Regions from separate parts of the Polycladomyces subterraneus genome, predicted to be linked through region 3. Evidence: riboswitches for the same ligand, from Rfam matches in the RefSeq annotation. Region 3 holds a riboswitch; each other region holds the start of a gene.
The links. A riboswitch is a leader RNA that binds a small molecule or an ion and turns the genes downstream of it on or off. The one in region 3 is predicted to bind cyclic di-AMP.

Region 1 (10,051 bases), on a different contig from region 3:
GGTAATATTGCCGTTGGAGCCGTGCATGAGGTTACAGTCGAACAGCACGACCGAACCAGCCGGACCTGTTAACGCGGAAATGCCGTGCTTTTTCACTAACCAAGTCAAATTGTCCTGGTCCGGTACACCGTATTCCTGTCTCCGAAGCGACTGCTGGTAATGATTTTCCGGCGTCTTACCCACGCAAGAGATAAAATATTGGTGGGAGCCCGGAATGACCATCAATGGCCCGTTAAAGTGATAATTGTCCTCCAACTGGATGGAACAGCTCAACGCCCGCATATGAGGCATTCCGTCCTCTACATGCCAGGTTTCGAAGTCAGAGTGCCAATAAAATTCTTTTCCTGTAAAGCCCTTTTTATAATTGATTCGAGATTGATGGATGTATACTTCACTTCCGAGAATTTGCTTGACCATGTTTGTCAGCCGCTGATTTTGCGATAACCGTTTATAAATTTCGCTGTTGCGGTGAACAGCAAAGATCGATCGAATTTCTCGACTTTCGGGCTCTCGAATCACTTCCTTCGCATCTGAATCCTGGTTCGTATCCCAAAGCCTTTTCAGCTCATTGCGCAATTCCCGCACTTCTTCCTCAGAAAAGAAACGCTCAAAGAACAGGTATCCGTTTTTCTGATAAAAATTCATCTGCTCGGCATCAAGCGGACCTTCTGCCAAATCATTCGTATAAATGACGGGATCCTTCCGCTTCAGAATCGCCGGATTGTCATCGACTCGGGAAGGATAGAGATCTATCACCCTATCCTGTATGTTGCTCATTTTCCCAACTCCCCCCGAACAGTTGGTTGTTCTACCTTTTGTGTCCTTTCGCCGGGGTACGGTTTTTGTGAATTCTCCTGTGACTCCTCGTCGATGATTGGATAAACCCCTTCTTCATCATGCACCTCTCGCCCAGTCAACGGCGGATTAAATACACAAACCATCCGCATATTGGACTTTGCCCGCAAGTAGTGCTTTTCATGGCCGTCTAGCGCATACAAAGTTCCTGGCTGAATCGGATAAACGGTGCCATCTTTCACAACCTCAATTTCCCCTTCACCCTCGATACAGTACACCGCTTCCACATGATTCTTATACCAAATGGTGGTTTCTGTTCCCGCCTTAATAATCGTATCGTTCAGCGAAAAGCCCATCCCGTCCTTCTTCAAAAGCAAACGGCGGCTGTTCCACGTCTCAGTATCCACATCATCTTTCGTTCCGATGATGTCATTCAAATGTTTGACGATCATAGTTACATGTCTCCTTTTTCACATCATCTTTTTACACCACTTCAAGCTTTCTTCCAGAATGGTCAGTCCCTTTTCAAGCCCCTTTTCATCAATTGTCAAAGGAGGCATGATTTTTACGACTTCACTGTTGGGACCGGAAGTTTCCATAATCAATCCCCGTTCAAACGCGGCCGCACATATTTTTTCAGCCAACCCGTCAACTCCGATTTCAATTCCCTGGAGAAGCCCTCTTCCTCGCACTTCACATTCCATCTCGGGATAGTGTTGTGCAAGCATTTCCAGAAAGAGTTTGACTTTCTCTCCCTTTTCCAGGATTTCTTGGCTGAACTGGTCGTCTTCCCAGTAACTGAGTGCTTCGGTTGCAGCGACAAAACCTAAGTTATGGCCGCGAAAAGTGCCGTTATGTTCTCCCGGATCCCATAAATCATACTCAGGTTTGATCAAGGTCAAGGCCAACGGGATGCCATATCCTCCAATTGATTTGGACAGACACACAATGTCAGGATAGATGCCGGCCGGTTCAAAGCTAAAAAATGGACCCGTTCGCCCACATCCTACCTGTACATCATCGACAATCAACAGGATGTTCCATCGTCGGCACAGTTCTTCAATTTTCCGGAGCCAGTCAAAACTGGCCACATTGATTCCGCCTTCTCCCTGAACGGTCTCAAGGATAATGGCTGCAGGGAGAGAAATGCCGCTGCCATTATCTTCGAGAAAACGCTCAATATAACTGACCGTGTCTGCCTCACTGCCAAAATAGCTGTCAAACGGCATGGCGATCGAATTCGTTAAGGGAATACCAGCGCCTTTTCGCTTCGATTCGTTCCCGGTAATCGAAAGGGAACCGATTGTCATGCCGTGAAACGCGTTGGTGAAACTCATGATCGTATCCCGACCGGTTACTTTACGAGCTATTTTCAGCGCACTTTCCACCGAATTGGTGCCTGTCGGGCCTGGGAACATCACTTTATAATGAAGCTTTCGCGGCTTTAAAATGACGTCATGAAATCGTTTCAGCAGTCTCTCTTTTGCTTCTGTCGCCATATCAAGGCTGTGTGTAATGCCATCATCCATCAAATAGTCGATCAGCTTGGCCTTGATTCGTTGATTATTGTGGCCGTAATTTAACGCCCCAGCACCGGCAAAAAAGTCGATATATTCCCGTCCGTCCCGATCCCACAGCTGATAACCACTCGCTTTTGTAAACACAGTTGGAAAACTCCGACAGTAGCTGCGAACCTCCGATTCCAAAGCTTCAAAAACCTTCAACGGTGAACGCAATTCGTCCGCAACTTTCACCAAATCACTCCTGGTTAAGTTTGATAATGAAACGGTCCGATCCGGAATGTCATTTCCGATTCATGAGTTCCCCCTGGGAACAGATGGGCAGGAAAACACTCCGAAACTTCACAGTCAGTTGAAAAATCCCGTGCGAATCCCCGGAATAAAGCTTGGGATGAAAGATTCGACGGAGAGACGGTCGCTTCAAGGTAACAGACATTCTTGCAAGCTTCCCGACGGATCAATGCTTTTAGGAGTGCCTTTCCCAACCCATTGCCCCGTTGAGACTCGGCCACCGCCACCTGCCACACAAAGAGGGTTTGCTGGTCTGCCGGTGGTCGAAAAGCGGACACGTAACCGACGATTTGTCCGTCCTGTTCGGCCACCACACAAGTATCCGAAAAGAACTTGCACAGCATCAGATAACTGTAAGGGGAATTGACATCCAACACTCCGGTATCCCTAACCAGGCGCCAAATACTGGTTCCATCCGCTACCTGCGGTTGGCGAAGCACCACTTTGTTCATCAACCCGGTTTCCAGATTGATCACCTCCTCCCCAGTAACGACGGCTCGACGCTATGCCAATATCCTCACGTATAACGCGTCATCGCCGGTTGAAAAAGAAAAATACCGGTGCAAACTTTCTCCCAGGAACCAAATTCCAAGGAAAAAGTCTGTACCGGTCCGTCTTTTGTACGCGGTCAGGTTAAGACTCAGATCCGCCTTCTCTGCATCGGAAAAATCAGTCCGGTGCAAAATCGGCAAATTCCTTGGATTACCCCTGCTTTAGGGCGTGTCTGGTAAATCCGTGAGGGATCAAATCCTTTCCTAGGTGAGCGAAGACCCGGAAAAGTGCAGGAATGAAATCGCGAGCAATGTCTTAAAGCGAAGCGTTCATTGCCCGGGACCTGCGCTCGGGTCGGAGCGGCCATGACCTGTCCTTGAGGGCGCAGGTGGAGCGAACCAGGAAAGCAATGGGACAGCATTTACCAGACACGCTCTAGCCAACGAGGCTGGCTGGCGGGTAGGATGGCAGAGAAGCGCTTCACGTCCCTTCCGGTGTAAATCCGGAATTCACCCCAATCACTTGGTTCCCCCGTTTCCATCGAAACGACATGAGGTAGGTCTTCAATTGTCAAAAATCATTTCGCTATAATCAATTATTAATAATTTTTATACTTATTTATATTACCATATTTACCATAATTACTCACCTTCGATAAATTCCGTTGATCACTCCGGATACTCTTTCTCCTATGTTCAGATCGGATTAATTGTTCGATGCTCCCTTTCACGCTTCGTTCCACTGCTATTCATCTCTAATTGGACATCAATCCTATCGTTTGCTGATCAAAACTACCCAAAAACTTACTTAAGCGTGGACTTTTCGGATGACTATTACCAAAAATCTTTTCAGGAGGTCCTTCTTCCATAATTCGTCCTTCATCAAAGAAAACAACCCGATTCGCCACTTCCCGAGCAAAACCCATTTCATGCGTAATTAACAACATCGCCATCTTCCCTTCAGCAGCAATCTCCTTGATCACTCCGAGGACCTCGCCAACAAGCTCAGGGTCCAACGCTGACGTCACCTCGTCAAACAACATGATCTTCGGTTGCATGACCAACGCACGGGCAATCGCCACCCGCTGCTGCTGACCGCCGGATAATTGTGATGGATAAGCGTCCATCTTATCCAGTAACCCTACTTTATCCAGCATTGTTTTGGCCCGCTCTATCGCTTCTTCCTTAGATAATCCCAATACCTTGATCGGAGCCTCCGTTACATTTCGCAAAATGTTCATGTGCGGGAACAGATTAAACTGCTGAAACACCATTCCGATTTTGCCGCGCACTTTATGCAGATGCTTTTCATCGGCCGGAACAAGCTTTCCGCCCTTTTTTTTATGCCAAAGCAACTCACCGTCAACCTCAATCGTGCCCGACGTCGGCCTTTCCAACGTCATCAAAACACGGGCAAACGTAGTCTTGCCGGACCCGCTCGGCCCAATGACTGCTACTCTTTCTGCCGGTGCCAAATCGAAATCGATTTCGTGTAGTACTTGAGTCTCGCCATAGAACTTACTGACCTTGCGGTAACGAACAATTGGTTCCGTTTGAACCGTACTCACTTTCATGCTATCGGATTTCATACGCATAACCTCAATTCCCCTTCAGTTTATAAATCCTTTTTGATTGAGTTTGAGCCATGCTTCCAAGCGGCGTACCAGGAGTGAGGAAAGGTAACTCAATATGAGGAAAAATACCCCGACGAGTGTAATGGGTTCCAAATAGCGGAATGAATTTGAGCCAATTATCTGCGCTTGGCCCAGTAACTCGATCAGCGTGATTGCTGATAAAAGTGGCGTTTCTTTAAACATCACGATCAGATAGTTTCCCAATACGGGAACAATCGGCCGGATGGCCTGCGGGAGAATAATCCGCATCCACATTTGCGCTTTTGAAAAGTTGAGAGCGATAGCAGCTTCCCATTGCCCGCGCGGCACCGCGTCAATACCTGCCCGGTATACCTCCGATAGGTAGGTGCTATAGTGAATACCCAATCCCAGCACGCCAGCCGTGAATGGAGACAACATCAACCCAAAATGAGGTGCCACATAAAAAATGAAGAACAACTGAACTAATGGCGGTGTACTGCGCACAAATTCGACAAAACCACCGGTCACCCATGACAAAAGCTTTACCTCAGACCGTCGTGCAAAAGCTAACCAAAGGCCGCAGACAAGTGCAATCAAGAAGGAGACGATCGTCGCACTAATCGTAATCTTCACTGCTTGGAGCAGTTGCGGTAAAATTTGCAAAGTAAACTTCCAAGACCACCCCACGTTAAGACCTCCCCGTTGAAAGTCTGCGCTCTAACCAGCGCACGCCCAACGTCAGCGGATAGGCGACGAGAAAATATAGGATGAGCAACAGACCGAATATTTCAGGGGTATACTGATTCATATTTGTCCGTAAGGTTGTTGCTTGAAATGTCATATCAGAGATCGTAATCAAGGAAACTAAGGATGTTCCTTTCAACAATTCGATGAGCAGATTACCAAAGGATGGTAACATAATCCGAAAAGCCTGCGGCAGGATCACACTTCGCATCCTCTGCCCTGGTGTCATGTTCAGCGCAACAGCCGCTTCGATCTGCCCCTTGGGGATAGCCAGAATCGAGCTGCGGACGATTTCTGATCCATACGCCCCAGCGTTAAGACCAAGAGCGAGTAAACCCGCTAAATCCGCCGGTAACCAGATGCCAAGCTGAGGCAGGACAAAATACAGCCAAAACAATTGAACCAGCAATGAAGTCCCGCGGAAAACTTCAACAAAAAAAACACACACCACTCGGAGTGGATAAAATCTCGACAGGCGTCCAAATCCTACCAAAAAGGAGACGAAAAAGGCCAATATGGCCGAAAAGATCGTTAGCTGAACCGTAATTCCAAGCCCTTGCAGCAAAGCTGGCAATATTTTTTCGTAGACCCCGATCGAAATCACATCCTTTCCTGTAACGATTCAAACAAAAGTGCCCCTCGTATAAATCAGAGCGTCTGTACAACTCATGCCCATGGACTGGATCTACTCAGGTTTATTTGTTGGACTCTTAAGGTTTGCACAGTTCATCAGCCTTTTTATCGGGCAAATTCACTTCGGTGAATCCGAACGGTTTCAGCACGTTCAGTAATGCATCGGACTTTTTCATTTCCGCCAATTCTCGACTGAATGCATCACGAAATTTTTTATCTTCTTTTCGGAAGGCAGCCGCTCCATATCCGAGTACACTTTTTCCGTCCACGATCGGCTGTTTGAAGTCGTTCACTTCCACGATATCTTTGGCACCGGTGGATTCCATCATGGCCCGTAAAGAAGGACCTGTCATCGTGACCGTATCCACCCGCCCGGATTCCAATGCGGAGATCGCAGAAGGCTGGTCCGGAACGATGATAATTTGATTCTCTTTTACACCCGATTTCTTCAAATAACTAACCTCAACCGCCCCCTTCATCACCGCGACCCTCACTTGCGGATTGGCGGCAATGTCTTCATAGCTGTGAAGATTCTTCGGGTTGCCTTTTTTCACAGCGATGGCTTCCCCGATTTTGTATTCAGGGTCGGCAAACACCACTTCTTTGCAACGAGTCGGTGTAATGTACATCCCTGCGGTAATGACATCAAAACGACCTGATTTCAATCCGGGAATCAATGATCCAAAGTCCACCAAAACCGGCTCGATTTTGTTAATTCCCATTTTTTTAAAAACAGAACGTGCAACCTCGACGGCCTCTCCCGTCACTTTACCATTATCATCTTTATAAGCATAAGGTTTCTCATTGGCGAACCCGATTGTGACAACCCCTTCTTCTTTCGCACGCGTGAGAGTGTCCCCGCCATGCAAGCCCAAATTAAGCCCGCTGCATGCCGTTGTTGATACGATGAAAACCAGCAATACCACGATGTTAAAAAAATGTTTCTTTGACACCAAGCTTTTCCCCCTTTGTTTTGTGTAAACAGCCTAAGTATTGAAACACCGCATGTCGATCGCCATTACTCATTTTTCGACCCGTATCCCCCCCTCCCGTTGATGAGGGGCTCCATAGCCATAGCCTCGTTACCTTTATTCCCCAGGAGAAAAATTTGAAACGGAATTTTACATCTTGCCTGACAAATCAAGCAAAAATGGTGACATCGGCATGAAAATGAGCCCCCCGTTTCACGAGTGGCCATACAGGATCAATTTCAATTTGGGTTAACACACCGCTTAATAACATGTAAGAGAGCGGCTCTGGTCTCCCTGCAAGCGGTTGATGTATGCGGATCGACATGGAGGATGACTGTAGCCACTAGACGCGATTTGATTAGGGCCTTGTCAATGCCTTCTCCTTATGTCAATGGTCCACAACTCCGTATCAACACCAGATGCATCACCGATTCCAAAATCGTTGTCATTGATCAGGGCGATAGTATGGCTGTTAGGCATGGTAATCCCTTCCACCTTCTCATAGGGATAATTCAAGGATATGAGATCAACCAGCAACCGTTTGGACGGAAAATGAATTCCCGCCTGTTTCAGTTCATCTACACTCATCTGTTCCAGCGTCCGAACACGGGTTTTTCTATCCTTTTGCCCCAGAAGAAGGTTTGTCGCATTAGAAAAGTCAGTCAAATAGAGCTTTTTTATGCTGTTTTTATCACGTTCATCCACAATAATGTGATCTTCCGCCACTGCATACATGTCTGATACCATCACATCATATTGGTTCAAACCCTGATACAAACGGGCATCGTCAGTCAAATAGGGGTACTCCGCAACGACTTTCTGTCTCTTCAGATCCATTTTTATAACCCTAAGGGTGCGGGAGCTTTTGGCAGCTTTCTGGTCCGGATTGGCCAAAGGACTCTGTACCATCGTGTAAAGCCATTTTCCATCGGGAGTAACGGTCACCCCTTCAAAACCCCGGTTCTGATTTCGTTTAGAAAAAACCGACGGGAGTCTTTCCTTCACAGGAATATAGGGGGCCAAAGCGTTTTTCGCCTCACCCTTTGGCACGATCCGTTCCAAAATGGTCCCGTCCTGTTTCACATGGACCAGGCTGGGTCGGTATTCTTCACACAGCCAGAAAGTATGGTCTCTTGGGTTATAGGTGATCCCCTCGGTATCTAGACCATATGGATCAAAAGGAAGGGGCTTTGTGCCCTCCCTGTTATACGGAGTCTCGTCCGATTGAGGAACATTGGGCAGACCGGTAATCCGATCCGTCCCGGTGACCGGATCCTGCCCTTTCTTCAGCTTCAGCGGTATAGATTGGATCACCCTCATCTCCCCATGGCGGACAGTCACCTTGTAGATAGTCGGTGTAAACTTTTCCAGTGGAAATGTGCGACGCTTTTCATCTCCCACTTTCACTTCGACGTTCGGTCCGCGGTCGGTGATGGTGTAATAAACGTTCTCCGGATCTTCGGGGAGATGGACCAAACCGGAACCCATACCGGCCCGAATTCCGTGACCCAGAGGTGGAGCATCACGAAGCACATACTTGCCTGTGACACAGGGTTGCCGGTGTACGCTGGACGACAGAGAAGCCGCATTGACCAGATTCTGCACCCCCAGTGCAAGGAACCCGGCCGCCACTACTGCAACCATCGACTTTCTAAAAGATTTAATAAGATATCACCCTTCCCTTATAAGACGTAAAGCCTGTTTTATAAGAAAAATGAGTGGTGCTATGTAAGCACTTGCCTTTTTAATTTTTTTTGCCACTTCCATGGGAAAGAATCTCTCGCTTATAATATCTTGCAACAGGTAAGGAAAAAGATACGGCAAAGGCCCGGTTAGATCCAGCTACCAGCCGGGTTATGGTCACTCCCGAAAAGCTACTTGTACCTGCCGTTTGAGCCAGCCGATCAAAGTGTCTATAACCGAACTGGATTGTTCCGAGTGAAGGATACAGTGCCCGAATTCGGGGAGAAGGAGCCATTCTTTTTCCTTGACAGTCAGCGAGTCAAAAAACAAGCGAACGATATCCGAAGGGATCAAGGTATCATTATTACCACAGATACACAGGGTGGGAACGGTGATGCTGGTCACATTTTGCAACGCTTCTTCAGTTTGGACAAGCAGCTGCTGAATCCAGCGGACGGAATACTTGAGGGGGATCAGCGGGTCCACCATCTTGTTGGTTTGAACATGATAGGTCACCATCGACTTCAGCCTCGGAATACGTTGTGCTTTTTTCATCAAGCCATATGGATTGATGCTGAATGAAGGGGCTACCCGGCTGATGATGGATATCAACCGCCGAACAGAGATCGGGACGTGAATCCGCAAAGCTAAAGCAGGAGCAGATAAAACAATGCCGTCGACATGATCAGGCCGGAGTTGGGCATACCGCGTAACGATTAACCCTCCCAAGCTGTGTCCGATCAAGTAAATACAGCGATTCCCCAGTTTTTTTCTGAAAACGTGTACCAGTTGGTCCAGATCATTCAGGTATTCATGGAAATGGGTGACATGACCGCATCTCCCTTCAGAATAGCCAAATCCTCGCAAATCATACAAAACCAAACCGAATCCATCCCGAATGAACCTTTCCCCCAAATGTTCGTATAATCCCAAGTGCTCCCCCGCACCATGTACCAATACAGCGACAGCGCGGGGTTCATGAGGAAGCCATGTTCGATAATGAATGTAAACCCCATCCCATGTATATAGCCTGTCCTCATAGTTCTCAACAGACACCCCGACAAACACTTCGCCGTCCTCCCGTGAACAAAATTTCCATCAACCAGTATGTACAATTCGCGGGAAAATCCATTTTACAGTTTTTTCATTTCTCGAATCGCTTCCATGCCAATGCGAATAGAAAAATATGGATTACTCAAATGTGCCCAAACCAAAGAATAATCCCTCTTTCGCCCAAGACTTGGTATGGGTATGGTTTGGAGCGGTTGAAAATTGGGTGTTTGAGGAATACGTTCGTTGGGGTACAGAAGCCAATCACTTACCCAAAA
Region 2 (10,051 bases), on a different contig from region 3:
TTCAAACCGTGGAGTGCGACACACCCCATTCGATAGGATATAGGAAAAGGTGGCGATTTTTCCCTCCGCACTTCACAAGCTCAACGCACTGACTTTGCCAACCGATCAACCGCTTCCTCCGTTTCCTTCACCAATACCTGTATCAACGCTTCTGCCGTTGTCTCCCGACTCAATCGGGTGCCTTGTCCCGCCCACATCGACAGAAATTCGGGGCGTCCCTGCTTGCCTGCCGCTTGTCGGATCTCACGGGTCAACGCATTTTGTATTGGATAATCGGGTACTTCGACATCCGCCATCTCCTCGATGAACCGGTTGCGGATACCTCGTGCAGGCTTGCCGGAGAAAGCGCGCGTCAGCGTCGTACTCTCCTCGGTAGCAGACAGCACCGCTTGCTGGTGCAACATATGGGCGCCACTCTCCCGGCAGGTCAAAAACGCAGTGCCCAATTGCACGCCTTGCGCCCCCAAGGTCAAGGCCGCAGCGATTCCCCGACCGTCCATGATGCCGCCTGCGGCAATCACCGGGATGCGGACGGCGTCCACCATCGCCGGGATCAACGCCATCCCGCCGATCATCGCTTCCTCAAACCGGCTCAAAAACGTCCCCCGATGGCCGCCCGCCTCGAACGCCTGGGCCACTACCATATCCACACCACTCTGCTCCAACGTGACCGCCTCCCGCACGGTGGTCGCCGTGCCGATCACCACCACATCGCGGCCCTTCAAAATCTGCATCCATTCGGCCTCCAACTTGCCAAACGTAAAACTGAATACGGGCACCCGTTCTTCCAACACCACTTCTATCTGTTCCTCAAACGACGGAGCAAACTGTTGGGGAACTTGTGGTTCCGACAATCCCAATGCTTTTCGATAGAGACGCATTTTCTCTTGAACACGGGAAATCTCCTCCGCTGACACTTCATAAGGTTCCGGGGCGAACAGATTGACGGCAAACGGGCGGTCGGTCAACCGGCGCACGGTACGAACGGCATCCCGCAACTGTTCACCCGTCCAATAACCGGCCCCCAGTGTTCCCAATCCCCCTGCCTCCGAAACCGCCGCGGCCAACTCCGGCGATGCAGGACCTCCCGCCATCCCTGCCTGGATAATGGGATATTGCACACCCAATCTGCGCACGACTTCGGTTTCCGACCACATGGGCCCCTCTCCCCTTTGTTGGTATTGTCGTTCATTTTCATCATAGTAATTTAATTCTCAAAAATAAAAAACAGGGGAAATTCATCCCCTCCCTCCTGAATTGCGACATACAGTACGGATTTAATCTTGTGCATCCTTTTTTTCTTCCCATGTTTCTTCCGACACGACTTCGATTCCGTGCCTTCGCAATAATGCAGCGGTTACCCCCATCCCTGACTTCAACGTTTTGCTGAAAGTCCCATCGTAAATGGCACAACTGCCGCATGACGGGCTCCGCTCCTTCAAAATCGCTTTTTTGGCGCCGATCGCCTTTGCCATGGCCAACGCTTCACGTGCTCCGGCCAGGAATGCTTCTGTCACGTCATTCCCATGGTTGTCCACGACACGGGCCCGGCCGTCCAGCACATCGTCTCCGTCACCGCCGACGATCTCCGCCGGATTGCGTGGGGTAGGCAGACCGCCCATCTGTTCGGGACAAATGGGAATCGCCCGCCCTTCCCGAACCAGTCGCTGAATGGCATCGATCCGGTTGTGCCTTTGGTCAAAACGGCAGTGAATCCCGGCAAAACAAGCGCTGACGATCATCGGGGAAATGCGCTCCCGATCTTTCTTATCCATCTCCTTTACCTCCTGAAACGAAAACGGAACTTTCAAACATCCATTATCCCCTACGCGAGGGGGTGGCAACTTTGTTACAATAATCTATGGAATAGGAAAACGCTTTATCTTCGTGGTCAATCAGAATAGGAGTGTGTCATCCGTGTCAGAAAAAGTAGTTGTCGTCGGTGGTGGATTGGCAGGGTTGAGCGCGGCCGCGCGTTTGGCCTACCATGGTTACGAAGTCACGCTGTTGGAAAAATCACCAAAGTTGGGTGGTCGGGCGATCACCATCCCGATGAAAGGGTTTAATTTCAATTTTGGAGCTCATGCCATTTACGCCCGTGACAAAAGTATCTTGCGTAAATACGAACACGAGTTGGATCTCAAGGTAAACTGGCGGGATTTCTCCCCCAAAAAAGCGTATTACGATCTGGGATCGTTCACAACCCCGATGCCGTCTACCTTGGAACGGCTATTTCAAACCAAAATCCTGGACAACAAAAACAAATTACGCTTCGCCTATGAAGTGATCAAAACACTAACCCATATCGAACGGGGGGAAGACGGGGTTCCGATAGGCGAATATCTGAAAAAAGAGCCGGAACCTTTGCGCGATTTGCTGTTAACGCTTGCATCCTCCAACTTTTTCACCAATGAGCCAGAGAAAATACCGTCCCCGCTATTTTTCCAATATTACAGCCGATTATTTGCCACCCATCACGCTGTAGCCTACATCGGGGGCGGCTGGCAATCCATTGTGGATGGTTTTGCGGATATTCTCACTAAAAACGGCGGTCGGATCCTGACCAAAGAAAAAGTGCAAAAAGTGGAGACGGAAGGCAACCGCGTCACAGCGGTCCACGGGAAAGATACGGTCTATCACGCCGATCATTTCATTTTCTGCATTCCACCCAAAGAATTGCTTACCCTGTTCGGCGAAACGCGATTTGCGCCGTTGTTTGAAGAATACAGTCGATACGTTCCGAATCAAGTTGTCGTATACGATGTCGGTCTCAGCAAACGGATCGAAAGCCCTTATACTTACATTTACCATAAAGGGGAACGCGTATTTATCACCGACATCTCCTATTACGATGAGACATGTATCCCGGAAGGCGGTCAACTGATGCAGGCCGTTGCTTATCTGACCCAGGATGAGATCGAACAAAACAGAGCGGATGAAAAAGTGGCGACGATCGAATCCGTTTATGACAAACACTTCCCGGGTTGGCGAGATGTATTAGTAGCCAAGCGAATTTCGAAACGTGCCACCGTACAGGAAATCAAGTGCATCGACGATCAACGGTTGATGCCGACCAAATTCTACAGCATCGCCAATGCATATTTTGCCGGTGATTGGTGTCAAGGGGAGGGACAATTATCCGAGCTTTCCTTCAGCTCGGCCTATAACGTCACCAATCGGATCCTGGCACATCGGGGCGAGCAACACATGGGTCAATAGAACGAGTTCCATCAACCTGAGGGGGGGTAACCCCCTCAGGATCTTTTTATTTCAATCTTTTTTCGGCAAACTCTCAGGGCGTTTGCCGACGACCCCCTTGATAGACAAGCAGGTCCCACATTTCTGTCAAACGACTGACCCAGCCCTACTGAGCGAAGAACCTGGAACGCGCAGCAATTTAGTCGAGGACACTTTTCTCTCATGGAAAACGGTCTTTACCCGCACCTACGCCCCCGGTTTGGGGTGACCTTGATCTTCTGATGACATCAGAAGATGATTATATTCGGAAGTGATTAAACCAGCTCCGGTGTTTGCGCCATCAAAAACCGTTCCAATGCCAACACTTTGTCTATTTTTCCTGACTTGACGGCCTGATCAGTTTCAATGGCTTCCAACAGTAAGGAGCGCAGCGCTTTCTCGGAGTATGCCTCCCCTTGACGCACAGCCAGTTTGACCGGGTACGGGTGTAACCCAAGGATGGAAGCAATCTGGCGCTCCGATTTTCCTTGTTGAACCAACACTTTCACTTGCAACATGATTCGGTACTGGCGAATCAGCAAGGCGAGGATTCGAATCGGTTCCTCCCGCTGATACAACAAATCGTACAAGATGGACAGCGCCTCGTCCGTTTTCTGCCGCGCGACACAATCCACCAGTTTGAATACGTCATGTTCCAATGTCCGTGGAACCAGCAGTTCCACCATCTCCGACGTGATCTCCTCACTCCCGGCATAGGCGGCCAGTTTCTTGCATTCCTGATCCAACATGCGCAAATCGTTCCCCGTCAACTGGATCAACCGCCGAACAGCTTCCGGTTGGGCTGATGCACCCGCTTGTTTCAGCCGTTTGGCCACCCAGCCCGGCAACTCCTTTTCTTCCAATGGGGGAAAAGCGACGGTGCAACAGTTTTTTTCCAACGCTTTCACCGTTTTTTTTCGTGTGTCCAGTTTTTCAGCGGGTACGATCAATACCATGACATTGGATTCCAAGGGATTTTCTGTATACCGCAGGAGCTCTTCCGGTTGGTGCTCCACTTTGTCCTTCCCTTTGGCCGCAGTCAAGAACCATGCATTTTTACCGATCACCAACCGGCGCCCACCGAAAAATGAGGGGGTTTCCGCCTCCTGCACCAGCTGTTGCACCGGGATTTCCTCCAAGTCCAGGATCACTTCATGAAAGGAAGGATCCTCCGAAGGCAGGACATGTTTACGCAACAAGTGAACCATCTCTTCGATCAAAAAGCTTTCTTTGCCGTATAACAAATAAACCGGCTCAATATGCCCCTTCATGATCTCCCGCGCCAAAGTGCGGTACATTCAGCAGTCCCCCCTGCTCCGCCTTCTACTTTTCTTCTTGTTTGTGAACCACATCGTATTTTTTTAACACCGATTTTGCTTGACCGTCTTTTCCATGCCAAACGATCAGAACGATCAGCTTGCGATCATCGGCCCAACTGAGTTGGGCTTTGCCTCCATTTTGCCAAGCGGAAGAGCGATACCACAACTTCCCTTCTCTTGTACGCACTTCTACGCGGTTGCCGGATACCACCGCCTGATAGCGCCGATGGGGCGACCATTCGGCCTTGTCTCCCGTATCCTCCACGGATGCTCCGACAACAGGTTGTTGGCCGGAGGAGGGATGGTCCTTCGCTGAGGTACCACCGGATGGGTTTGTCGCAACCGGCGGTTTTGGAGGCGTGTGCTCTTCCGGTATCCCCCATTGGGTGAAGATGGCACCGATTATGATTGCGATCGCTGCAGCGATCCCCCCGCTGATCCATCCCATTTTGGTGAACCATCTGCGGAAGGTACGTGTCGGCATTGGTTTTTCCAACTGTGGCAGGATACGGTCGACCACGCTGACAGGCGGATGGACGTGGGGTAGGAGAGATAAATGCTCATCCAGTCGCTTCAGCCGCGATTGAAAATCCGAACAACTGGTGCACACGGACAGATGGGATTGGAGACGTTCCTGTTCCGCCTCGGACAATTCCTCGTCCAAACTCCGCTGAATCAATTCCAGCGCGTCCTCACACCTCATCGTGCGACACCCCCTTCCTTGTATTCCGCCAACAGCACTTGCAATTGTTTGCGCGCGCGAAATAAATGGGATTTTACGGTATTGATGGGCAAATCCATCGTTTCTGCTATTTCCTGGTAACTGTAGTCGTGTACATAGCGCAACACGACAGCCGTTCGTTGTTGATCAGGCAATTGCGAAATGGCCATTTTCAGATCCGAATGAAAATGGGATTGGTGCACTGCCTGTTCCGCCTCGGTATCCACCGGTTGCATCTCTTCCGGCATCGGTACCACTTTCGATTTGCGGCGAAACTGATCGATACAAATGTTGGTCACAATGCGTTGCGCCCAAGTTTCAAAGCGGGATTGCCCCTGAAAAGTGGAAATCCGATGATAGATCTTCAGCAGTGCTTCTTGGGTCGCGTCCAGCGCATCCTGCTCATTTCCCAGGAGATAATAGGCCGTGCGGTAGACAGGTGTCTCGATTTCCCGCAGCAGCCGGATCATGGTCTCGCGATCGCCGGCTTGCGCCCGTTTGACCCATTCCGCTTCGACCACATCTATCCCTCCTAATTTACCAGACGGTCCTGGGGTATCAAAGGTTGCTATTTTCTTGGAATCCGGACTGCGGTACGCTCTCCCGGGAGCAAATTCATTCCCCATTGTACCATAGACGGACAAGCCGGTCCGATCCGAGAAGAACACTCACAGGAAGAAGATCGCTTTTTTAGGGCTTGCCTGGTGAATACTGTCCAAGTCAATCCTGCGCTTCCCGAGTCTTCGCTAAGACATGGCTTGGTCAATCACTCGCATAGGAAAACATTTCTCCCTTACGGAATAACCAGACACGCCCCAGAACAATGACACGACTGTTTGCAACGGCCAACCATCCGATGTGATGTCATCTAGCCACCGACAATGTTGTCTCCGCCGTCCAACCGGCCGGACGAATCCGGATGGTCACCGCCCCGTCACGGTCTGTCCGCCACACGTGAATCCGATGGCTTTGCAAGCGGCGAATCACTTCCGGAGCCGGATGGCCGAACCGGTTGTGCCGGCCGACCGAGATCACGGCAAAACCGGGCCGGACGTGCGCAAGCCATGATTCACCTGTCGATGTACGACTTCCGTGATGGGCCACTTTCAGCACATCTACCGGTGGAAAGCGCCACTTTCCCACTATGTCCGCTTCCGCTTCCTGCTCGATGTCCCCCGTCATCAGCAATCGAAAGTGTTGGATCTGCAGCAAAAAAACAATGGAATCACTGTTGGTCCGCCCGTCGGTCGAGAGATGAGCCGGATCGGGATGGAGAAACTGCCATGTAACCCCCGGTTCCAGAGTCCATGCCGTTCCGGGGGAAGGTGCGGTGATGCGGGCACCGTGTTCGATCAAAGTGCGCATCAATTTCCGTTCCGTCGCTGTACGGGGTGGGTGGGGATTACGCAGGACGAGGCGAACGGGGAATTGTTCCACCACTTTCTGCAATCCTCCGATGTGGTCCGTATCCCCGTGCGTCATGATGAGGTAGTCAATATGCCGGATGCCGCGATAACGCAGATACGGAACCAACGTTTTCTCTCCCACGTCGTAGGGATGTTGCCGCCGTTGCCATGACTTTTGCGGAAAAGACACCATCCCGCCGCCGTCCACTACGATGACCTGTCCTCGCGGTGTCTCGATGACGGCGCAGTCCCCCTGCCCTACGTCGAGAAAGATAATGCGCGCCTCAGTCTCCCCGTGAAAAGGATGATAAGAGTAGCAGATCAGACCCGTAAGCAACACCGCCGAACACCAGCGATGCCGATGGGGATGAAGCGCATTGCCCGTCCATGCGTACAATGCGTATACACATGCCGCCGCGTATGCCGTACACCATATCCATGACTATTCCGGCACCGCTTTTCTCTCTCCCAGCACCAATCCGCGAATCAGACCGGAGATCTCTGCCGGATACATTTGTGTCAGGATTTCAGCCCCGCTACGCCGAATCCGGTCTGACCATGCGAATACATGCCATGGGGGCGGTGGTTTCGCCGACACCTCGCGAAGCCCGTCCGCTGTCGCGATCCAATGCACGAATTGACGGCGATAAAACGATCGCGCATCAAAACCGCCAGGATTTTCGCCGGGTCCGGGCGAGACAACCGTACACCCTTCACCGTCAGCAGCGTCCCACTCGTCCAAGCGCGAACCATCTGCAACTCTGTCGGCGATTGCAATCGCAGACGAACCCTCCTGATTCGACAAAAACGGTTGCCTATTGGTTAAGGACCGGTTAAAAATTCTTGATTGACAGGTTCCGGTAAACGGATTAGAATGCTAAACATGACAAAACCTAATACCCGACAGTTTCACACTCCGAGCGCTGAATCCGTAAAGGAACGGGGGAACCAATTTTTGGGGTGAATCCGGTGCCATCACCGGTAGGGTCACTCTCACGGACCCGAATCCGTCAGCTAACCTCGTAAGCGTGCTGAGAGGGAAGTGTGCTTCTTCACATGACCAAAAGTCATTGAAGCGGGCACTTCAATGACTTTTTTGCGTTTCCAACAAAAACGGAATCCATCTGGGGAAGGTGAATGTAATGTTGACCTCGCTGAAGCGTTGGATCATCGGGCGCCCGCTTCGCACTGAGCAACTGCAGGAGGAAAAACTGCCGGTTTGGAAAGCGCTCCCTATCTTATCATCGGACGCGCTGTCGTCGGTCGCTTACGGCACGGAGCAGATCCTAAGAGTACTCGTACTCGCTCCGATCAGCGTGCTGGCGCTTTGGTATTCGTTGCCCATATCCGGCGCGATTATCGGATTGTTGACACTGCTCATCCTTTCCTACCGGCAAATCATCTACGAATACCCCGGAGGGGGCGGTGCATACATCGTTTCGACGGACAACCTGGGTTGGTTTGCCGGGTTGATCGCCGGTGCATCGCTGTTGATCGACTATACACTGACAGTGGCAGTCAGTGTTTCGGCCGGGACAGACGCGATCACTTCAGCGTTTCCGGCTTTACACAGGCATGGGACGATGATTTCAGTTTTCTTCGTCCTGCTCCTCATGCTCCTCAACTTGCGAGGGATACGTGAATCCGGCACGATTTTCTCATTCCCCACCTATCTGTTCATCTTCGGCATGCTTGGTTTGGTGATCGTGGGGTTGGGTAATGTAGCGATCCATGGTATTCCCGCTAACGTCCCGCCGGTGACGCACACCTTTCCTGCCGGTCTCAGTTGGTTCCTGTTGTTGCATGCGTTTTCGTCCGGATGCTCCGCATTGACCGGGGTGGAAGCCATCTCCAATGCCACTCCCACCTTCCGAAAACCGGAGACGAAGAATGCGGCACGCACGCTGGCGCTTCTGGGCTTATTGCTGGCCGTGCTGTTCGGTGGTTCCAGCTTGCTGGCATATTTGTACCACATCACGCCCAAAACGACGGAGACGGTGCTTTCCCAGATCGCCGAAGAGACGTTCGGTAGAACGCTACCATATTACTACATCCAGGGGACAACCGCGCTGATCCTGATCCTGGCAGCCAACACCAGTTTTTCGGGTTTTCCGCTGTTGGCCTCCATCATGGCCAAGGACAAATTTATGCCGCGGATGTTTGCTTCCCGCGGAGACCGGCTTAATTTCTCCAACGGCATCATCGTGTTGGCTCTGGCCGCGATCGCTTTGATCGTGGCGTTTAAGGGAGATGTGGAGCGATTAATCCCCTTGTATGCGATCGGTGTCTTTCTGTCGTTCACCTTGGCACAGACCGGAATGGTGGTACGCAGGTTGAAGCAGCGCAACCCGGGCTGGATGCGCAAATTGACGATCAACGCCGCGGGTGCGGTCGTCTCGTTCATCGTCCTGCTGATCTTCACTGTCACCAAATTTACCGAAGGCGCTTGGATCGTAGTATTGGTGATTCCGCTGTTCATCTTCGCCTTTTACCACATTCGGAAACACTATGAGGCTGTCGCTGAAGAGCTGCGCATTGACATTACTGCTGACAAACCGGAAAAGAAAGATCACGTGATCATCATTCCTGTCGGGGGCATCAGCCGCGTCGTTCGCAACACGATCGCCTACGCCAAGACAATCGGAGACGACGTGGTGGCCATTCACGTGGCCTTCACCGAAGAGGATGCGGAGAAATTTGAGAAAAAGTGGGAGCAGTGGGATCCCGGTGTCCGACTCGTTGTCACCCGCTCCCGCTACCGGAGCGTCAACGGTCCCGTGTTGCGGTTCATCGACCTGGTTCAGGAACGAGCTGGGGACAACATGATTACCGTTCTGATCCCCGAATTCATCCCGCGCAGATGGTGGCATCGCTTTTTGCACAACCAATCCGCGCTATGGCTCCGTTTCCTGCTGTTGTTGAGAAAAGACGTGGTCGTCTCCACGGTACCGTTTCATTTACGCAAATAAATCCGTCAAAAAAAAGCCCGATCTGCGCCGAATGGCAGGTCGGGCTTTCATTCGTTCACATCACTTTCGCGCGCCCATACCAGATTAACTACACCCGCCCAGTGGGATTCCACCTTTTCCACCACCAGATCAGATGAACAGATGAGGTTCATCATTTCCCGGTTCTGATGACATCCCACCAAGCGGTAGGCCAACGGATCCAAAGCTTTTTGCAGGAAGGAAAGAAACAGGTTGGAACTGAGACCATGCTCCATCAACAAAATAAGGACGTCATTCCTGCACCACCGACTGAATCGATTGAGCACCCCGACGGGATCATCATAACGGTGGACACCACAGTATCAAAGGAATCGGGCGGAAAGTGAGCGTTTCGACGTCGGACTGGATAAACGCCACCTC
Region 3 (10,051 bases):
CGGCGGCACTGGCAAACGCCTTATCCGTCGCTGCCGGAGTCCCGCTCAATGAGCTGCCGCTGTTTCCCGAACTCATTTGGCGAACAAAAGGTGAGCGACGTGGTTCCATTTGACTTTACGTATTATCGACCGTCATTGATCGAAGAAGCCGTCCGGTTATTTGAAAGCCTGCGGTGGCACGGGCAAAAACCCCTATATTACGGCGGTGGAACCGAAATTATCACGCTTTCCCGGTTTCATCTCGTCTTTGCCGATGCAGTGATTGACATTAAGCAAATTCCCGAGTGCCGTACGCTTGAAGCGGGGTCGCGTCAACTTGTACTTGGCTCGGCATTGTCGCTTACAACAATCGAAGAAGCGAATCCTTTCCCACTATTGACGAAGGCGGCGAGCGAGGTCGCCGACCGAACGGCGCGCAACCAGATTACGCTCGGCGGCAACATTTGCGGACAAATTTTTTACCGTGAAGCCGTCCTTCCTTTATTGCTTGCCGACTGCGACGTCATCATCGCCGGAAAGGAAGGCCTGAAGCAACGTTCCATTCATAAAGTGTTTCGTCAGTACATGCGTCTGGAACATGGGGAATTTCTCGTTCAAGTGAAAATTGATTCATCGTATTTATCGCTTCCCCACTTTCATACGAAGCGCCGCAAACAAGGGGAGGTCGGTTATCCGCTTGTCACGGTCGCCGCCATCAAAAAGGACGAACGGCTTCGCGTCGCCTTCAGCGGTGTCTGTCCGTTTCCGTTCCGTTCAAAAGCGGTGGAAGAGCGGCTGAACGCGCGGCACCTTCCGCCCGATGTCCGCATTGCCGATGCCCTTCAAGCTCTTCCTCACCCGATTTTGGATGATATCGAAGGGTCAGCGGAATACCGCCTGTTCGTGCTAAAACAGACGCTTTTCGACACCATCACTGCGCTGGAAGGAGAATGAAACAATGGAACGAGCGACAAAATGCGAAATGCTTCTTCACATAAACGGGGAGGAACATTTCGTCTTCGCCCGTCAGGCCGATACATTGTTGTTTGTTCTCCGGAACGAACTTCGTTTCACTGGAACCAAACCCGGCTGCCTGAACGGCGATTGCGGCGCTTGTACCGTACTGGTCGACGGCAAGCCAATCAAATCGTGCATGATGCTCGCCATCGAAACAGTGGGAAAATCGATTACGACGATCGAAGGGCTGAAAAACACCCCAATCCAACAGGCGTTTGTTGAACAGTTTGCATTCCAGTGCGGCTATTGCACACCGGGGTTCATTATGAATACCTATGCTTTGACAGAGCGGCATCCCGACGCCGACGATCAACTCATTCAAGAATGGCTCGAATCGAACATTTGCCGCTGCACAAGCTACATAGAAATCGAGCAAGCCGTCAAATCCGTGTTAGCAAAATAAAATGGTTTGATGAGGCGGCGAAAGAAACGGGCTTGGGTTTCTTCACGCACATCTACTGAAGTGGCGTCGAGATCATGCGGTTTTCCCTAAAGTCTTAAAAAAAGGGAAAGTGATTGGCCAGCTGAAAATAGCGGTCTCTCACTTTCCCTTTTTACTTTCCCTAAACTCCGAACACAAAAGAGAAGAAGCCCGATGCGAATGGAGGGAGCTCCCTATTATTAGTCGCTCGGATAATCCACTTTATCCCAGGTTAAGGCGCTTGTGTCAAGGCGGGGATTAGCGCATCGGCTTTGGGACTGCCGATTCCTGTAACCAGGTCGTATCCCGAAATGCTGGTAAATCCTCCATTGCTGCCCTGCGTGACATCGTGGTAGTTGTTTGTGTAACCGGAACTGTTGGTTGTCCCGGCAATCTGGTACAGTTGTTGAATCGTGTCCAGACTGGATAACGGCATGGTTCTACCTTGGTCAACTAGAGCGAGCATCGCCGCCCAGCAGGGAGAACCCAAACTGGTACCGCCCACAACGAACCAACCGGATTGTCCTTGATATTTGGTTCCACTGTAAACAGCCACTCCAGTATAGGGGTCCGCGTCAAATGAGATATCCGGATTTCCGCGTTGAGTCCCGACAATATTGGACCACCCATCCTGATAACTCGGGCGGGCCACATAGGTGCTTGTCCCACCGCCGGAGCCAGACCAACCTGATTCGCTCAGGTAATTGCCGCTCGTATCGATCTGAAGAGACGTCCCCCCTACTGCCAACACAAAGGGGGATACCGCGGGCCATCCGGTTCCTGCACCACTGTCCCCCGATGAGGCGAGATAAATCGTACCGGGATGTTGAAAGTGGGAATCATAGCTGGATTCGCTAGAGAATTCAGCACCGCCCCAGCTGTTGCTGACCACTTGTGCTCCATTATTGGAAGCGTAGTCAATGGCGGTCACCAGGTCAGATATGGAAGCGGATTTTGCTACAACCAACAGAATTTTAGCGTTGGGCGCAAGAGCGTGGGCCCATTCCACATCCATGGCGGTTTCCAACGCCCAGCCACCGTCCGTCCGGTTGGGCTTTCCACTAGGATAAGCGATTTGCAAGTTGGCCGCGGGTAAACCGAACTGAGCGTCAAACGTGGCTAAGTCATTTTGGATGGTTGGACTCCCGTAAGCGTCCACAATGGCGATGGTTTGTCCCATCCCCGTAGCAGTCAGACGATCGATCCCGTAAGCTTTTTTGATTTGCGAAGGTTGATAACCGCTTTGGTAGGTGGGAGTGGCGTTTTTTTTGAAATGGATGGGGGGATGGGCGGTCCACTGCAGCGGTTGTGCGTGTACGGACGGGACAAATCCGACCGCAAAGGTGGAAATCAATAACGTAGTAGCCATAAACGCGGAACTGAAAAGATGTTTACTTCTACGCATTCATTAGCCTCCTTTTTTCTTAGCAAAGAAATCGACTGACCATCTGAACACCCTTACTTGTACAATATATTCAAACTATTAAAAAAATAATAGAACTTTGTTTCGCTGATGTTACGGCAAAATCACCAGTTGTTTACATTTTGATGAGAATACATTTTTGGTGAGGAAAGGATATACACATCAAGGAGCCACTCTTTTCGAGTGGCTTGAGGCTATTGACAAACCCAGCGGAAAACCGCTGTGTTTGTGTCGACCTGGGGAGGAAATTTAACTATTTGTCATTGCCATTGTCTATGACTTGGTGTTGCCCCCAATACGGAAAAATCTCCGCTAAATACCTTTAGCGGACATCATTTCTGGTAAGAAGAAGTCAGGATCCTGCATACGGGCCTGTTGTTTTGGATGTCGTTGTCGTACTCTATCCAGTATGATCGACCATCGATTTGCAGCCGTGCATCAGGGGACAACATCGACTTATATTCCTTCTTTTGCTTGTTCTTCATCCCACGGTCGTCCAAGCTGGGCCAGGGTTTGAGCCCATTCGTTGAAAATCACCTGTTTCGCTCCACGTGTGTTCCACCACTTTACTCGCTGGATGACGTTGTCGATTCCAAGCGCCTTGACAATCCGGTAAAGGATATCATTTATTCCGCAGTAATGGCGTCCTTGTCGCTTGGAAAACGGATAATACTCCACTTTAATCCCAAGTGTTTTCCCCACTATCTGACATCCACGCGGCCCCAAAGTATAAACTTTGGGGCTATGGGTACCACGTAATTTATAGGATTCAACTGCGCGCCCACGTTCGTTTTTATTGATGGTGTGGATCATATAGATAACAGTCTCGGGCTTCATGTCCAGCAGTCTAGCAAGGTGTTGAACAGTTGCCATACGGAAGAAGAAGAGAAGCGTCATGGACAGGGCGTATATTTAAGGATTTTTCCGTATCATCCCCTATTTCCGGCACGCTCATCTGCCTCGTCACAATGACAAATCGCGCCGGCGGAAAACCATCGCCACAAGGAGGAACAGCACCATCGCGGTCAAGCCCAAACCCACCGCTGTCCACAAGATGTCTTCTTCTCCCCGTGCGAGACGTACCGGTTCATACAGGCTGAACAACGTCCAGTTCCTTAGCCAATCCAGTTTTTCTCCCAGCTTGCCAGCAAAGTCCATGGCATAGAACAGAATGGTCACTGTCGCCGACCAGGAACTCGCCTTCTTTTCGTCGTCAAACAAGCACGAAAACAGGAAGCTGTACGCACCGATCACAGAAAAAAACAGGAAACAGACCAAATTCAGTTCCACGTAGTTCGACCGATCCAGGGCAGGTTGATCCAGCATCCAGGCATCTCCCGCAATCCCGCCGAGGACAGTGAACAAGTTGATAAGCCCGAGCCCCGTGATGAAAAATGCGACTTGCGTCAGGACAAGCCGTGGCCGGGACAACGGCGTTGACAGCAGAAATGCCATGGACCCCCGGTCTACATGCCGAGCCACTAGCCGAGTCGGGATCACCACGCTGTACACCATCAGCAGAATCAGATACATGAAGGAGTGGTACTCCATGGCGATAAAATCATTTAAACGCTGTACCCCGGCCTCAATTCCAAACACTTTCATCATCTCTTCCGGCATTTTCTTCAGCAATTCATTCGTGTATTCGGGAGTAAAGTAGGGATAGATGGAGACAATCATCAGCACATAAAAAAACGACCCGATCGCCATCGCTCCCAATGTCTTGCCATGCAACCGCCACATTGCCCGGTACAGCGCGAGATTAATCATTCTTTCGCCTCCCGTTGTTCATAGTAGTGCATAAAGACTTCTTCGAGATCCATCTCTTTGTGTTCCAGATGGCGGACATCCACATCGCTTAGAGAGCGGATCAGGGGATTCAGATCACCTTGTACCTCGATTTCAACCGTTGTTTCTCCCCGGCGAACCACCCTGAGCCCGGTCTGAATCAATCGGTCGATGTCCGATTTACTTCCCAGAGTCACAACAAACGCTTTTCTCTGCTCATTGAGCAACTCCTGGACGGACCTCACAGCGATCAGCCGTCCTTCCCGGATGATACCGACCCGGTCTGCCGTTCGCTCGATCTCCTGAAACAGATGGGAGGACATAAAAATCGTTTTTCCTCGCTTTTTTTCTTCCAGAATCAATTCCACAAACACACGTTGCATGAGCGGATCCAAACCGGAAGTGGGTTCATCCAGGATCAGGATCTCCGGATCATGCATGAACGCGGCCACAATGGCCAGTTTTTGCTTCATTCCCTTGGACATTTTTCGGATCGGAACCCGGGGGTCCAGCTCTAGTCGCTCCAGCAGCTCATCCCTTCTGTCATCCTTCTGTCCATGGAGTCCCGCCATCAAATCCAAGAAACCGATACCGTTCAGTCCTTCAAACATGGCAATCTCCCCCGGGAGATAACCGGTGATTTTTTGAATCTTGTCCGATTCACTCCAACAGTCCATGCCGCCAATTTCCGCTTTGCCCTCATCCTGTCTCATGAAACCCATCAAGTGGCGAATCGTGGTGGATTTTCCCGCTCCGTTAGGTCCGAGATAACCGAATACTTCTCCTCGATTCACTTCAAGGGTGAGATCAAAAATTCCCTTTCCACCCGGAAACCGTTTGGTCAATTCATTGATTCGGATCATGATCCAGCCTCCTCTCTGTCTTCCCAGCGATCAATACCACACTCGAGCATTATCCTCACATCCATCATGAGTGTTCTTCTTTTCGTCATGACAATGTTAGGGGCATTTTCAACAACAGAAAAAGCCACGAGAAGGGTGTCTTCCCGTGGCTTTTTCGGCACAGCAAAAACAGCCGTGCCCCCCGCACGATTCTCACTCCCCCTCTCCCAACGCTTACGAGGTTAGCTGACGGATTCGGGTGGCTGAGAGTCACCCTACCCGGGCATGGAACGGATCCACCCCAGGATTCACCCCTTGCAGTCCGTGACAGATCCGCCACAGTCTGCGGTTGGTTCCCCCGCTCCCGCGTATCGCGGGACTCAGCGATTTACGAGGATATATTGATTTTTTAAAGTGAGCTCATCATACTCCTCTAACGACCTGTTGTAAAGGATCATTTTTCTTCAAAAAGGAACGAAAAACCGCCATATCACCCGATCCATGTGCCTGGAGGTCCATTTCTCTTCTGTTTATTCCCTGTGACAAATTCAATCGGACCGAAGCTTTTGAAACCATGGCCAATAGCAAAATGACTCCACCCCAATTCACCCCGGTGTACGGATATTCGCCGTTTCCGGAAATATAAATCAGCAAATATCAGACAAATATATCTAGGTTGGCCACCGGGCAGGTTTGCTACTTCTATCAGCCGTTCTTGCAAAAGTGAAGCGCAAATAAAAAAGCGGGAGGGAAGGATACCCCCACATACATACAGATCGTAGCTCCATCACACCCGAACCAACAATCGCACTACACAAGGCACTACACCCGGCGACTGTCAAAGGGGCCATACAGTAGCCGGATACACCAAGTCATGGTTGATCGAAAGGATAAAATTATCTCAGAAAAACCCAGCCCTTCCGTCCTACTTGTCTTTAAGCCGACCGCTTGGCATCAAGAGTCCATTCTTTTATTTTTTGGTCAGAGGGGAGGAAATAAGTGAGCATACCAAGGAGCGGGAGAAAACCGACCCACTGCATAACGTGCGAGAGTCCCATGACGTCGATCATTTTACCCAGCCCTACCGAACCGACGGCTCCCATGCCGAAGGCAAATCCAACGGTTAAACCGGACACGGTTCCTATTTTTCCCGGAAACAACTGCTGTGCATATACCACCGTGACGGAGAAGCTGGATAACAGGATAAAACCATTCAACAATAAAATCGCACAAGCCCATGTTGCACTTACATAAGGCAGGAGCAGGGCGAGCGGAGCGGAACCAAGCATGGAAAAATAGATGATCTTTTTCATGCCGAATCGGTCTGCCAGCGGTCCGCCGCAGAAGGTACCGACTGCCCCAGCCACCAAAAAGAGGAAAATATAAAGTTGGGCTTGTTTTAAAGAGAGTTTGTACTGTTCCATCAGATAGAACTGATAGTAAGTGCTGATTCCGGCGATGTACCATGACCGGACGAAGATGAGAAAGATGAGTAGAACCATGGCGAAAAGTAGCATCTTTTTCATCCCGCTCTGCTGAACCCAAAACGTTTTTTCTTTTTTGGCAGGGCGCGGATGGGAAAGAAGGTAACCCTGATACCATCTGGCGATAAACAATTGGATGACGAGGGCGATGCCCGCCACTAGTGTAAACCAAATGGCTCCTTTCTGCCCGAGCGGGATAAAAATCAAGTAAGTCATCAAGGGAGCGAGCGCTTGCCCCGTGTTCCCTCCAACCTGAAAAATGGATTGGGCTAACCCTCTCCGATTTCCGGCGGCCAGATAGGAAACACGTGAGGACTCGGGATGGAAGACAGCAGATCCGATTCCCACCAGTACAACAGACAACAGAACAAACGAGTAGCTCGGAGCTAAAGCCAGACACAACATCCCCAAGCAGGTGGAAGCCATGCCGAGCGGCAACATATAAGGAAACGGCCGTTTGTCCGTATACCAGCCAAACACTGGTTGTAAAAGTGAGGCGGTAAAATTGATCGAAAAACCGATCCAGCCAATCTGCGTGTAGGTCAGGTGCATAGAATCTTTCAAGATGGGAAAGATCGCGGGGATGACTGATTGAATGGAATCATTGAACAAATGAACAAGGCCAATTAAAAACAGAATATGATATATTGCTGTTTTCTCATTGAATCTTTCTGTTGATGAGAGTTGCATACCATAAGTCCCCTATTCGTTGCATAGTGATAAACTTCTCGTAGCCACACGGCCAAATTACGGATCCCTATTGTAGACAACCGAGCTTTCGATTGTAAACAAATAATCCTCCAAAGGGGTCAAACGTTAGTTCCTGGATACACCACAGACCAATACCGAAGGATTTATATGTTATATATATATAGGTATAACATAAGACTCGCGCCAAAGTTAACATAACATTTCGATAATATTTGCGAAACTGTCCACACATAAATAGAAAACCCGTTAAAACCCTCGAAGGCCCTTCAAAATTCCCTCTTGAGGTGCTTTTTTCTTTTCGAAACTGTATATAGCAGTAAACTGATAACCGGGGCAAAAGAGCGAGCAGGAAAACCCAGCTTTGCCCTTCAGGGTTGAGATGATCGCGAACCGCGATATGGAGTGCCTTTTCCAATTTGGGGACAGATCAATAACGGTAGTCCACTTCCTTATAGCCAAGCTCAATCAATTCGCTGGTGCATGCCAACCTAGTGACCTATGCGCTTATCCCAGACGGATCTACAAATCCTAACTCCTGAATGGATCTATGGATTATTGTGTGCTAAGAACACTTCCCATATCACTCTTTTGTGGTATCCCCACCCGACTGTACCCGAAAATTACATTAACAACCTTTGAATATATTTATATTGAACTATTTCACAAAATGTTCAAAAATGAAGCGAGGAAAAAAGCATTTTCGTGTTTAATTAGGCAATCAGCTATACTATATCGCAACAAAGGGGGAGACAACTATGGAAGATCGGCAAATAAGTTATTCAGATAACAAAGAAGAGCAACATAATAATTCAGATTACCTTCATTTATATGAAAAATTCTTGGATCAACCAACAAAAAATGGGATCGTTAATTTCATCAAACGGTTATCTTATTCTCCCCCCTCTAAAGAAACAAAGAATTAAAGAACAAGGTGGGAAAATTATTGGAAAAGCGTTTCAATGAAATTGTAACCATAGCCTGTCAATGTGGTAATGTATTTCAAGTTGATAAAGAAAAGTATCTACAAAGCTTTCTCCAATGCCCTGCCTGCGAAACCATCATCCATCCCAATGAACATTTTGAGGACCATAAAAACCAGGGGTTGTAAAGGAGTAATACCTGGTTTACGCCCTCATCCAGGGCGTGATGAGCGAAGGTATTTACCTTCGCTTTTTTACGCCTGTTTTAACCTATCAATGGCGAAATTGAATCTGATGCCCTTGCACAATGGAATAAAGAAAAACTATCAGTGATTACTTGAACCGTCGGTAACCTTTCTCCAAACAACCCAAACCTGATCCAGTACAGCCCCCGCCAAAGGCTTAAGAGTTAATCTTGATACCGTTGTTCGGATACTTCCCCCTCTTTTTCAAACTTAGTGATGATTTCATCGTTAAACTGCACAGTCAATCAATTCCTGGTGAGAGCCAAACTTATACTCACGCTCTGCGTATACACCTTTGATATAGCCGGTGCTATCCCCAGTTATGAAAAAGCCCTCAACTGAGGGCTTTGAGACTGCTGACAAAGTTTCGGTTGCACTATTGCCGGGCACACCCTACTTCCGTTCCCGTTTTCGCTGTTGCCACTCTTCGTACGACAGACGCGGCAGAGAAAAGGTGCGGCCGATCGTACCGTAGGACGTTCCCGCCAACCGCCCGATCGGATCGAGCAGACGGGTGTCGATCCGCCCCTCTTTCAACAGGTCATCGCGCACATGGAACATGACGACCTGGCCGATGATGAGATCGGTGTTGGGGGCATCCGGTGTTCCGCCCATCGGCAGAATCCGGTCCAGTACACATTCCATCTGTACTTTGGCCTGTGCAATTCGTGGCGTTTGGATCTTGACGCTGGGCACCAGATCAAATCCAACTGCTTCCGCCTCACTCTCATCCGGAGGGAAGTCGACCGCGGTCTGATTGACCCGCTCCACGTTCTCCCCGTCTACTACATGGACGACGAATTCTTTCGTTTCGTCGATGTTACGCGTCGTGTCCTTCTGTACATTCCCCGGTTTGCGTCCAACCGAAATGCTCACCATCGGCGGATTGGTGGACACTACAGTGAAAAAGCTAAATGGAGCCGCATTCACCACCCCGTCGCCACTCCGGGAGGTGACAAACGCGATCGGACGCGGCAATACGCTGCCGATCAACAATTTATAGTTTTCTTTTTGCGACTGTTGTTGGGGATCGATTTGCACGAATACCACTCCTTCACCTCGAGCGTGTCTGATCCATCCATTTGATCGATCCATATTCTCTGTTTCGCTAACCCGGCTCACTCCACCTGCCCTAAGCCAAAGCGCAGACGCGAGCAAAGCATGCTTTGCTCAAGTAGGTGGAAATTCCCGCGATAGGTTTCCGATGCTTTCCGGTCCATT

Region 1: linked by a shared signal. The riboswitch ahead of ectA (diaminobutyrate acetyltransferase) and the one ahead of NWF35_RS14860 (ABC transporter ATP-binding protein) in region 3 are both predicted to bind cyclic di-AMP.
Region 2: linked by a shared signal. The riboswitch ahead of NWF35_RS12850 (APC family permease) and the one ahead of NWF35_RS14860 (ABC transporter ATP-binding protein) in region 3 are both predicted to bind cyclic di-AMP.

Annotation. Positions count from the first base shown of each region.
Region 1 covers NZ_JANRHH010000037.1:55,599-65,649, forward strand. The annotation lists gene thpD (ectoine hydroxylase) at 1-777, opposite strand, end outside; partial or broken gene NWF35_RS10355 (ectoine synthase) at 861-1,247, opposite strand; gene ectB (diaminobutyrate--2-oxoglutarate transaminase) at 1,266-2,519, opposite strand; gene ectA (diaminobutyrate acetyltransferase) at 2,564-3,082, opposite strand; cyclic di-AMP (ydaO/yuaA leader) riboswitch at 3,521-3,670, opposite strand; gene ehuA (ectoine/hydroxyectoine ABC transporter ATP-binding protein EhuA) at 3,853-4,692, opposite strand; gene ehuD (ectoine/hydroxyectoine ABC transporter permease subunit EhuD) at 4,708-5,379, opposite strand; gene ehuC (ectoine/hydroxyectoine ABC transporter permease subunit EhuC) at 5,381-6,040, opposite strand; gene ehuB (ectoine/hydroxyectoine ABC transporter substrate-binding protein EhuB) at 6,147-7,022, opposite strand; gene NWF35_RS10390 (esterase-like activity of phytase family protein) at 7,410-8,672, opposite strand; gene NWF35_RS10395 (alpha/beta hydrolase) at 8,901-9,791, opposite strand.
Region 2 covers NZ_JANRHH010000047.1:17,753-27,803, reverse strand. The annotation lists gene NWF35_RS12890 (NAD(P)H-dependent flavin oxidoreductase) at 81-1,157, opposite strand; gene NWF35_RS12885 (2-thiouracil desulfurase family protein) at 1,278-1,775, opposite strand; gene NWF35_RS12880 (phytoene desaturase family protein) at 1,918-3,219, shown strand; gene holA (DNA polymerase III subunit delta) at 3,513-4,535, opposite strand; gene NWF35_RS12870 (zf-HC2 domain-containing protein) at 4,561-5,259, opposite strand; gene NWF35_RS12865 (RNA polymerase sigma factor) at 5,256-5,798, opposite strand; gene NWF35_RS12860 (ComEC/Rec2 family competence protein) at 6,142-7,080, opposite strand; gene NWF35_RS12855 (hypothetical protein) at 7,126-7,425, opposite strand; cyclic di-AMP (ydaO/yuaA leader) riboswitch at 7,595-7,728, shown strand; gene NWF35_RS12850 (APC family permease) at 7,826-9,652, shown strand; gene NWF35_RS12845 (hypothetical protein) at 9,700-9,912, opposite strand; gene NWF35_RS12840 (class I SAM-dependent methyltransferase) at 9,971-10,051, opposite strand, start outside.
Region 3 covers NZ_JANRHH010000052.1:9,555-19,605, forward strand. The annotation lists gene NWF35_RS14830 (xanthine dehydrogenase family protein molybdopterin-binding subunit) at 1-113, shown strand, start outside; gene NWF35_RS14835 (FAD binding domain-containing protein) at 100-933, shown strand; gene NWF35_RS14840 ((2Fe-2S)-binding protein) at 938-1,399, shown strand; gene NWF35_RS14845 (S53 family peptidase) at 1,650-2,822, opposite strand; gene NWF35_RS14850 (hypothetical protein) at 3,297-3,677, opposite strand; gene NWF35_RS14855 (ABC transporter permease subunit) at 3,804-4,610, opposite strand; gene NWF35_RS14860 (ABC transporter ATP-binding protein) at 4,607-5,491, opposite strand; cyclic di-AMP (ydaO/yuaA leader) riboswitch at 5,688-5,866, opposite strand; gene NWF35_RS14865 (MFS transporter) at 6,406-7,644, opposite strand; gene NWF35_RS14870 (hypothetical protein) at 8,421-8,588, shown strand; gene NWF35_RS14875 (flavin reductase family protein) at 9,224-9,871, opposite strand.